DNA from 3 places in the Klebsiella sp. HN106 genome. Region 2 is predicted to be linked to each of the others. Evidence: predicted binding sites of a transcription regulator. Region 2 holds the regulator's gene; each other region holds the start of a gene.
The links. The regulator PurR, encoded in region 2, represses purine synthesis genes. The targets are predictions, from matches to a motif close to CANGCAAACGTTTGCNTG.
Positions count from the first base shown of each region.

Region 1: the regulator PurR is predicted to act here: its motif matches at 1,529-1,546, upstream of ACSIPU_RS12380 (NCS2 family permease).
Region 3: the regulator PurR is predicted to act here: its motif matches at 1,715-1,732, upstream of purL (phosphoribosylformylglycinamidine synthase).

Region 1 covers NZ_JBLURD010000003.1:293,207-296,488, forward strand. The annotation lists gene ACSIPU_RS12380 (NCS2 family permease) at 70-1,419, opposite strand; gene ACSIPU_RS12385 (glutathione S-transferase family protein) at 1,808-2,476, opposite strand; gene soxR (redox-sensitive transcriptional activator SoxR) at 2,735-3,193, opposite strand; gene soxS (superoxide response transcriptional regulator SoxS) at 3,278-3,282, shown strand, end outside.
Region 2 covers NZ_JBLURD010000001.1:688,586-691,867, forward strand. The annotation lists gene ACSIPU_RS03250 (MFS transporter) at 1-491, opposite strand, end outside; gene ACSIPU_RS03255 (cytochrome bd-I oxidase subunit CydH) at 662-751, opposite strand; gene purR (HTH-type transcriptional repressor PurR) at 1,048-2,073, shown strand; gene punR (DNA-binding transcriptional activator PunR) at 2,092-3,003, opposite strand; gene punC (purine nucleoside transporter PunC) at 3,116-3,282, shown strand, end outside.
Region 3 covers NZ_JBLURD010000004.1:30,769-34,050, forward strand. The annotation lists gene tadA (tRNA adenosine(34) deaminase TadA) at 1-19, shown strand, start outside; gene mltF (membrane-bound lytic murein transglycosylase MltF) at 16-1,632, opposite strand; gene purL (phosphoribosylformylglycinamidine synthase) at 1,807-3,282, shown strand, end outside.

The DNA of each region.
Region 1 (3,282 bases), on a different contig from region 2:
CAAAAGGAAACAGGATGTGGCTTAAAAATTAAACGGGCGGCCAAAGCCGCCCGCCGTTAGCAGGAAAAGTTAAATCGCCCAACCGCCAGCATAGAAGATGACCAGCGCCGCGGCGATAATCACCGTCCCCAGGTTCAGCTTACGCCATTCGCCGGATACCAGACGGCCAATCACCAGCGCCGCAAAACCAATCATGATGCCGGTAACGATGTTACAGGTCAGCACGATAAAGACCGCGGTGATGAGCCCCGCCATCGCATCAACAAAGTCGTTGAAATCGATTTTCGCCACGTTGCTCAGCATCAGCAGGCCGACGTACATCAGCGCCGGCGCGGTAGCATAAGCCGGAACCAGATAGGAGAGCGGAGAGAGGAACAGGATCAGCAGGAACAGCACGCCGACGGTCACTGCGGTCAGGCCGGTTTTACCGCCCGCCGCCGTACCGGCAGCAGACTCGATATACACTGCCGCCGGCGCCGCCCCGACCAGGCCGGAGAAGACGCTGCTCAGGGAGTCGGTGGTCAGCGCTTTGCCGCCGTTGATAATCTGCCCGTCTTTATCCAGCAGGTTCGCCTGACCGGCCACCGCGCGGATCGTGCCGGTGGCGTCAAACACCGCGGTCATCACCAGCGCAAGCACGCTTGGCAGCACGACCGGGTTGAGCGCGCCCACGATATCCAGGCTGCCGATCAGCGAGTTGCCTTTATCGTCGCTCAGCGACGGCATGGCGAAGATACCGGAGAAGTGAACGTTAGGATCGAAGATCAGGCCGATAATCGAAACGCCGATAATCGTCAGCAGGATACCGCCCGGCACTTTCAGTTTTTCGAGGCCAATAATCACTGCCAGCCCGACCAGCGACATAATCACCGGGAAACTGTCAAAATTACCCAGCGCCACCGGCAGACCGTCCAGCGGGTTTTTGATCACCAGACCAACGCCGTTGGCGGCAATCAGCAGCAGGAACAGACCGATACCAATCCCCGTGCCGTGCGCAACGCCCTGCGGCAAGTTACGCAGGATCCAGCTACGAATGCCGGTTGCGGAGATGACGGTAAACAGTACGCCCATCAGGAAGACCGCGCCCAGCGCGACCGGAATGCTGATCTGTTGGCCCAGCACCAGGCTAAAAGCGGTAAAAGCGGTCAGCGAGATGGCGCAGCCAATCGCCAGCGGCAGGTTCGCCCACAGCCCCATCACCAGCGAGCCGACGCCGGCAACCAGACAGGTGGAAACAAATACCGCAGCTGGCGGAAAACCCGCTTTGCCGAGCATCCCCGGCACCACGATGACGGAGTAGACCATCGCCAGGAAGGTGGTAAGACCGGCAACGATTTCCTGACGCACGGTACTGCCGCGAGCAGAAATTTTAAACCAGGCGTCTAATGAACCGCCGGTACGCGCTGAAGGCGTAGACATAGAAAACTTCCCCTGAGAATTTTTATCGTTCGTCTGGATGCGAGGTGGACCATCCACTGCCAGTTAAACGCGATCTCCTTGTGCTACATCGCAGCGCCAGGGGCTGTGAAAAGCAAACGTTTAACTCCGCGCATACAATACGGTGTGAAGAATGACTTTGCTCCCCCCTGTCAGCAGAGGAAATGATGAGCAAAATAAAAAGGCAAACGATTATCCAGCCTTTAGACGGGCCTTTTCAACAGAAGTTTGTCGGATTTAGCTAAATTTCGCTTATGACGTTCATGAAATAACCAGCCGATGCGCAAACGTTATCGTCCATGCGCAATCCGGTAACATTTTTGTATTGCGCTGATAGCAATTTTCCCCTGTCATCGGCTTTAGTAATGGTTCATTCGCCGGGTAAGGTAAATGGGCCGCCACGCTCAATCGCCTTCTGCCATGCCGGACGCTGCTCAACCCGCTGAACCCACTGCGTCAGATGCGGTAAATCCCCCACCCCGCCGCGCGCCAGCAGCGCCATTGCCGGAAAGCTCATCTGAATATCAGCCATACTCAGCTCAGCGCCGGCAAACCAGCGCTGGCGAGAAAGGTGCGATTCAATAAAGCGGGCATGGGTCTCAACCTGTCGGTTAAGCCAGGCCTTTTGTACCCCTTTGCCTAATGCATTGCCCAGCGTGCGTATGCCAAACGGCACCGGGGGCTTGCCCAGGCTGGAAAACACCAGCTTCATCAGCAGCAGGGGCATCAGCGAACCCTCGGCATAGTGCAGCCAAAAGCGGTATTGCAGTTTATCTTCCACCGACTCAGGCTTTAAGCGCCTGGCGCTATCATAGGTTTCCTGTAAATACTCCAGAATGGCGCCGGACTCCGCCAGAATATGGCCGTTATCTTCAACGACCGGCGATTTCCCCAACGGATGAACGCTTTTTAACTCCGCTGGCGCGAGCATATCCTTTCCCCGCTGATAAGAGACAACCTGATAAGGCAGCTGCAACTCTTCCAGCGCCCATAATACGCGCTGCGATCGTGACTGATTGAGATGATGTACCGTTAACATGGGCCTCTCCCGCTGTTTGTTCAAATTAACTATAGGAACAGGCAGCGAATGACGGGAATTTTTCGGCAACATGAGGCGGCAAAATCAGAGAAAAGAGCCACACTTAAGTTGTCGGCGCAAACCGGAACCTCCATCAATATATTGCGCAATACTGAGGTGAGCCGACGTCGGGGGAAACCCTCCTGCGTACCAGCGGGATAGTGCGAAAGACCAAGACCGGAAAACAACTAAAGCGCCCTGTTGTGGCGCTTTAGTTTTTTAATCCTCTTCCAGCAGCCGTGCGCCGGTCCCCTCTTCTCCCAGCTTATCGCCCGGGTTGCGTAACGGACAGTCGCGGCGCGACAGGCAGCCGCAGCCGATGCAGCCATCAAGCTGATCGCGCAGCGCGGTCAGGGTGTGAATCCGTCGGTCCAGCTCCTCCCGCCACTGGGACGACAGCATCTTCCACTCTTTGGCGCTGAGGTTATGCCCTTCCGGCAGTACGCCAAATGCATCACCGATAGTGGCCAGCGGAATACCAATGCGTTGCGCAATCTTAATGATCGCCACCGCACGCAGGACGTCGCGCCGGTAGCGCCGCTGATTGCCCGCGTTGCGCTGGCTGTGGATCAGCCCTTTGCTTTCATAAAAGTGCAGCGCGGAGACGGCCACGCCGGTTCGTTTTGCCACTTCGCCGGGAGTCAGCAGCATTTTGATGCGGGGAGATTTCTTTTCCATAAAGCGCTTTACCTCAAGTTAACTTGAGGAATTATACTCGCCCGCAGACAAAACGACGAATCGAGAATTGAGAGAGGCCGCTTTATGTC
Region 2 (3,282 bases):
GCCAGAAACGACATTCGCCAGCCGATAGTTTCGCCCAGCCAGGTTGCCGCAGGAACGCCGCCGATATTGGCGATCGTCAGCCCCATAAACATCGTTGCTACCGCGCTGGCCTGCTTATGTTTAGGCACCACGCTCGCCGCCACCACCGAGCCGAGACCGAAGAAGGCGCCGTGGTTGAGGCTGGTAATAATGCGCGACAGCAGCAGCGTAGTGTAATCCGGGGCAATTGAAGAGAGCACATTACCGAGGGTAAAAATGGCCATCAGAAAGATTAGCGCATTTCTGCGCGCGCGGTGGGAGAGCAGCAGGGTCATTAACGGCGCACCGACCATCACGCCGATGGCATAAGCGCTAATGAGCATTCCCGCCGCCGGAATGGACACATCCACGCCTTTAGCAATAACCGGTAATAGTCCCATCGGGGAGAACTCGGTCGTGCCGATACCAAAGGCGCCGATCGCCAGTGCGAGCAGGGGAAAGTTGATTTTCATGCAGGAACTCCATCAGGCCGCCTTCAGCGACGGCATCTTATTCAGAAGTCAAAAGCATGACATCAATCACAGAAAAACAAAAGTAAACGAAATGGCAAAAGATTTTTGCGAAATTGATAATAATAGGCGGGGGGGTAAAGGGAGAGCGGCCCCTCCCTCTCAGTAAAGAATTAGTGCAGTACTGCAGTCAAACCTGCGGCAACAATCAAACCCAGAACAATAATCGTTGTCGTCAGCGAAAACTTTAAATTTGTATCCATCAATTTTTCCCCCTGATTATCCCCACATGAAAAGTGAGCTTGCTCATTTTTACACAGAATAGCGTAAAAATCTTCCGAGATTTAGAGTGATGCACATTTTTGCTCTTCCCCTTTGCCCCAAGATCGGACAAAATCCCACGCTAATTTGAAAGCGTATCGGCCATTGACCCCTTCCTGTCGTTCTGTGTCGTTTTCCCGACGTGATGCCATGATCCATTTTGGCGCCAGGGTGTGTACAGGCAATCGTTTACGTACCGATAAACAGACGATCAGGTCAAGGTCTGGAGTGAGAAGTAATGGCAACTATTAAAGATGTAGCGAAACGCGCAAACGTTTCCACTACAACAGTATCACATGTAATTAACAAAACCCGATTCGTAGCGGAAGAGACGCGCAATGCGGTATGGGCGGCCATTAAGGAGCTGCATTACTCCCCCAGCGCCGTTGCTCGCAGCCTGAAGGTCAATCACACCAAGTCTATTGGTCTGCTGGCGACCAGCAGCGAAGCGGCTTATTTCGCCGAGATTATCGAAGCAGTCGAGAAAAACTGCTTCCAGAAGGGCTATACCCTTATCCTCGGCAACGCCTGGAACGACCCGGAGAAACAGCGCGCCTATCTGTCAATGATGGCGCAGAAGCGCGTTGATGGCCTGCTGGTGATGTGCTCCGAGTATCCGGAATCAGTTTTAAGCATGCTGGAAGAGTATCGCCACATCCCGATGGTGGTCATGGACTGGGGCGAGGCAAAAGCCGACTTTACTGATTCGGTCGTCGATAACGCCTTCGAAGGCGGCTATATTGCCGGACGCTACCTGGTTGAACGCGGCCACCGCGATATCGGCGTGATCCCAGGCCCACTGGAGCGTAACACCGGTGCGGGCCGGCTGGCAGGCTTTATGAAAGCCATGGAAGAAGCGCAGATCGGCGTTCCGGAAAACTGGATTGTCCAGGGCGATTTTGAACCGGAGTCCGGCTATCGCGCCATGCAGCAAATTCTCAACCAGCATCCTCGCCCGACGGCTATTTTCTGCGGCGGCGATATTATGGCCATGGGCGCCATCTGCGCGGCGGATGAAATGGGGCTGCGCGTGCCGCAGGATATTTCGCTGATCGGTTATGATAACGTGCGCAACGCCCGCTACTTCAGCCCGGCGCTGACCACCATCCATCAGCCTAAAGACTCTCTGGGCGAAGCGGCCTTTAATATGCTGCTGGATCGCATCGTCAATAAGCGCGAAGTCTCGCAGTCGATTGAAGTCCATCCGCGTCTGGTCGAGCGCCGCTCTGTGGCCGACGGCCCGTTTGTCGATTACCGCCGTTAACCTTTCCTGCGGCGTCGGTTATTCCGGCGCCCGCAGCCACTCCCGATTCAGCGTTTCGCTATCGCCAAGATAATCCAGCAGCCATAACAGGGCCGGAGAGGCATCGCTTTGCTGCCACGTCAGACAGCAGGCAGCATCCGGGAATGGGTTCTCCAGCTCCAGCGCCGTCCATTCACCGCTATCGAGCCACGGCTTTGCTAAATGCCCGGGCACCATCCCGACGCACAGCCCCGCGGAGAGACAGGTTTCAGAGGCATCCCAGTCCGGCACAACCACCCTCTTCTGGTTATCGAGCAGCCAGGTGGTCCGCTTCGGCAGCGAGCGTGAAGTATCCTCTCTGACCAGCGATGGCCAGTTGCGCAGGACGTCATCGCTTAAAGGTCCCGTCATTTTGGCCAGCGGATGGTGGCTTGCGACGACGCAGTCCCAGCTCAGCATTCCCATATCACGAAAGGCGTAGCGGCCCCCGACCGGAATTGAGCGCGTTGCGCCGATCGCCAGCTCCACGCGACCGTCGGCCAGCGCATCCCAGACGCCGTTGAACACCTCCTGAAAAACAATCAGCTCAACGTCATCAAAGTGACGATAGAAATCAACGATCATCTGCCGCATACGCGTTGGCTTAACGATATTATCCACCGCGATAGAGAGCTGTCCGCGCCAGCCGTTGGCTATCTGCTGACACTGCTGGCGGGTGATCTGCATTTTTTTGATAACAGATCGCCCTTCCTGCAAAAACCAAACGCCGGCAGGGGTTAGCTCGACATCCCGATGGCGGCGTTCAAATAGCGGCACCGCCAGCCACTCTTCCAGCTGACGCACGGTATAGCTGACGGCCGAAGGGACGCGGTGCAATTCCTGCGCAGCGGCGCTAAAGCTGCCGTTGCGGGCGACAGCATCGACAACTTCAAGCGAGTATTCAGACCACATTTTCTGCCTGCAAAATTTTTGAATTCACCTGACAAATATTAGCGTTTCACAAGCCTGAATGCACTCCCTACACTCTGCGCCATCGTACCTGCATCACTAAAAAGAGAATGATATGCAACAACCTGGGAAAGGATTTTTAGTCTGGCTGGCCGGACTCAGCGTTCTGGGCTTTCTGGCCACCGATATGTACCTGCCGGCTTTTGCGGCCATGCAGCAAGATCTGCATACCTCAGCGGCGTCGATCAGCGCCAGCCTGAGTCTGTTTCTCGCGGGCTTTGC
Region 3 (3,282 bases), on a different contig from region 2:
CCGGCAAGTGGAAGGTTAATGCCCCGTACCGGGGATTTTCAGCTTCGCGTTGTCCACCAGCGTTTCTGCGCGGAAGCTGAAAAAGGACATGGCGTACTGCTCTTCCTTACCCAGCTCCTCCGGCATGACTGCCGGATAGTGCTCGCCTAGTGCCGCTATCTGGGCGTCCTTTCTCTCTTTTTCAGAAAGATAGCCCACGAGGCTAATATGATATTTACGGATATTTTCGACGTAGGCGTAGGCTTCGTGGCCGCGTGCAAAGCCGTACTTCAGCCGGCTGTAGTAGCTTTTCTGGCTTAGCAGCGGCAGACGCTGCTTCACATCGGCCCAGCTATTCGGGTTGCCTTTCTGCTTTTTCGTCAGCGCCATTGCGTCGAGCATGTGCGCGTAGCCCATATTGTAAGCCGCCAGCGCAAACCAGATGCGTTCATCCTGCGGGACCGACTCCGGCACTTTATTCATCATATCCTGTAAATAACGCATGCCGCCGTCGAGGCTTTGCTCGGCGTCGGTACGATCGGTCAGGCCCAGACTTTGAGCGGTATTGCGGGTCAGCATCATGATGCCGCGAACGCCGGTCGGGGAGGTGGCCTGCGGATCCCAGTGCGATTCCTGCCATGAGATAGCCGCCAGCAGCCGCCAGTCTATCTGACGGGCATATTTTTCAAACATTGGCTGCAGGTCCGGGAGCACGCTTTCCACGGCGCGCAGGAAGGTACGGGTGTCTACATAATCAAAATCGTTGCCGTGACCAAGGTATTTCTCCTCCAGCCTCGCCAGTGTGCCGTCCTCGTTAATATTATTGAAGAAATCGAGCATTGCCGCCGGCAGGGAGTTGTCCTCACCTTTTTCGCTAAACCAGGTGACCGGCTGCTCGTCGCTGATATCAAGCGCGACGGCCAGCTCCGGATGGACGCGCTGGAACAGGCTGACGGCGACCGAATCAGCAACGGTATAGTCGAGTTTGCCATCAATAACCGCCTGCATCAGCGCCGTCGTCCCGCGTTTCTCGTCCACGCGCCAGTCGAGATCGGGGTATTTTTGCTTTTTTAGGGCCTGAAGATCGTTAATCGCCACGTGTCCGGGAGCAATCGCCAACTGGTCGGCGGTAAGATTTGCCAGGCTGCGCGGACGCAGGCTGCCTTTGCGATAAACCAGCTGTTGCGAAACGGAGTAGTAGGTTGGCCCGACCTGATAGTTCTTCACCCGTTCGGAATTGTAGACCAGGCCGGCAGCCAGCATATCGGCTTTGCCTTCATCGAGGTCATCAAACAGCTGGCTGATATTCTGCCTGACGGTGACTTTTAGCTCGACGCCGAGGTAGTCGGCAAACTGCTGCGCCAGCTCATAATCAAAACCGTAGGTTCGATCGTTAATGGTCGCGAAGGTCATTGGCGAATTAATGGTGCTGATACGCAGTTCTCCGCGCGCCATGATCCCGGCCACGCGGTTTTCCGGCTTACCCATCCACGGGAGAGACGGCCACAGGGCAGCCGCCAGCAGGAGAGTCACAATGCCGATGAGCAGATAATTAATCTTTAATTTTTTCAGATAGTTAATCTTCTGCAGCTTCGGGTTCCTCAGCAGACTATGACCAGAATAAGTAAAAGGTTGTCGTGGAATGAGCGGCATTTTGCTTAAGAATGCGCCAGTTGGCAACTTATTCGCGAGGAGGGTCACATTTATTGATAAACCCCGGCAATCATTTTATTTCTACGCAAACGGTTTCGTCGGGGCGCAGGATTCACTATAATGGCGCCCGTTTCCCCCCTGGCTCACCATGAAAGCTTCGAAGACGAGAGACTTATGATGGAAATTTTGCGTGGTTCACCTGCACTGTCGGCATTCCGTATCAATAAACTGCTGGCACGTTTCCAGGCGGCCAACCTTCCGGTCAGCACGATATATGCCGAGTACGTTCATTTTGCCGACCTTAGCGCCCCGCTCAGCGACAACGATCGCGAGAGTCTGGCAAGGTTGCTCAAGTATGGCCCGAACTTAAGCAGCCATACCCCAACCGGCAAGCTACTGCTCGTTACCCCCCGTCCCGGCACCATCTCTCCCTGGTCTTCTAAAGCTACCGACATCGCCCATAACTGCGGCCTGTCTCAGATTGTGCGCCTTGAGCGCGGCGTCGCGTATTACGTCGAAGCCAGCAGCCTCAACGATGAACAGTGGTCGCTGGTGGCGGCCGAACTTCATGACCGCATGATGGAAAGCGTTTTCGGCACGCTGGAAGAGGGTGAAAAACTGTTTGCCCATCATCAGCCAACGCCGGTCACCAGCGTTGACCTGCTGGGCCTGGGGCGTCAGGCGCTGATTGACGCCAACCTCCGTCTGGGGCTTGCGCTGGCGGATGACGAAATTGACTATCTGCAGGATGCTTTCCAGACGCTGGGCCGCAACCCGAACGATATCGAACTCTATATGTTCGCGCAGGCTAACTCCGAGCACTGCCGACACAAGATTTTTAACGCCGACTGGGTCATCGATGGCGAAAAGCAGCCGAAGTCGCTGTTCAAAATGATCAAAAACACCTTCGAGAAAACCCCGGACTACGTGCTGTCTGCTTATAAAGACAACGCCGCGGTAATGGAAGGTTCAGCCGTGGGGCGCTACTTTGCCGACCACGCAACCGGTCGCTACGACTTCCACCAGGAAGACGCGCATATTCTGATGAAGGTCGAAACCCATAACCACCCGACGGCGATCTCTCCGTGGCCGGGCGCGGCGACAGGTTCCGGCGGCGAAATTCGCGATGAAGGCGCCACCGGACGCGGGGCGAAGCCAAAAGCCGGCCTGGTGGGTTTCTCGGTTTCCAACCTGCGGATTCCGGGGTTTGAACAGCCGTGGGAAGAAGATTTCGGCAAACCGGATCGTATCGTTACCGCGCTGGATATCATGACTGAAGGTCCGCTGGGCGGCGCGGCGTTTAATAACGAATTTGGTCGTCCGGCGCTCAACGGCTATTTCCGTACCTATGAAGAGAAGGTAACCAGCCACAACGGCGAAGAGCTGCGCGGCTACCATAAGCCCATTATGCTGGCGGGCGGAATCGGCAACATTCGCGGCGAACACGTGCAGAAGGGCGAAATTGTCGTCGGCGCGAAGCTGATTGTTCTCGGCGGTCCGGCAATGAACATCGGTCTCGGCGGCGGCGCGGCCTCTTCAATGGCCTCCGGCCAGTCCGATGCCGACCTCGATTTCGCCTCCGTACAGCGCGATAACCCGGAGATGGAACGTCGTTGCCAGGAGGTTATCGACCGCTGCTGGCAGCTGGGC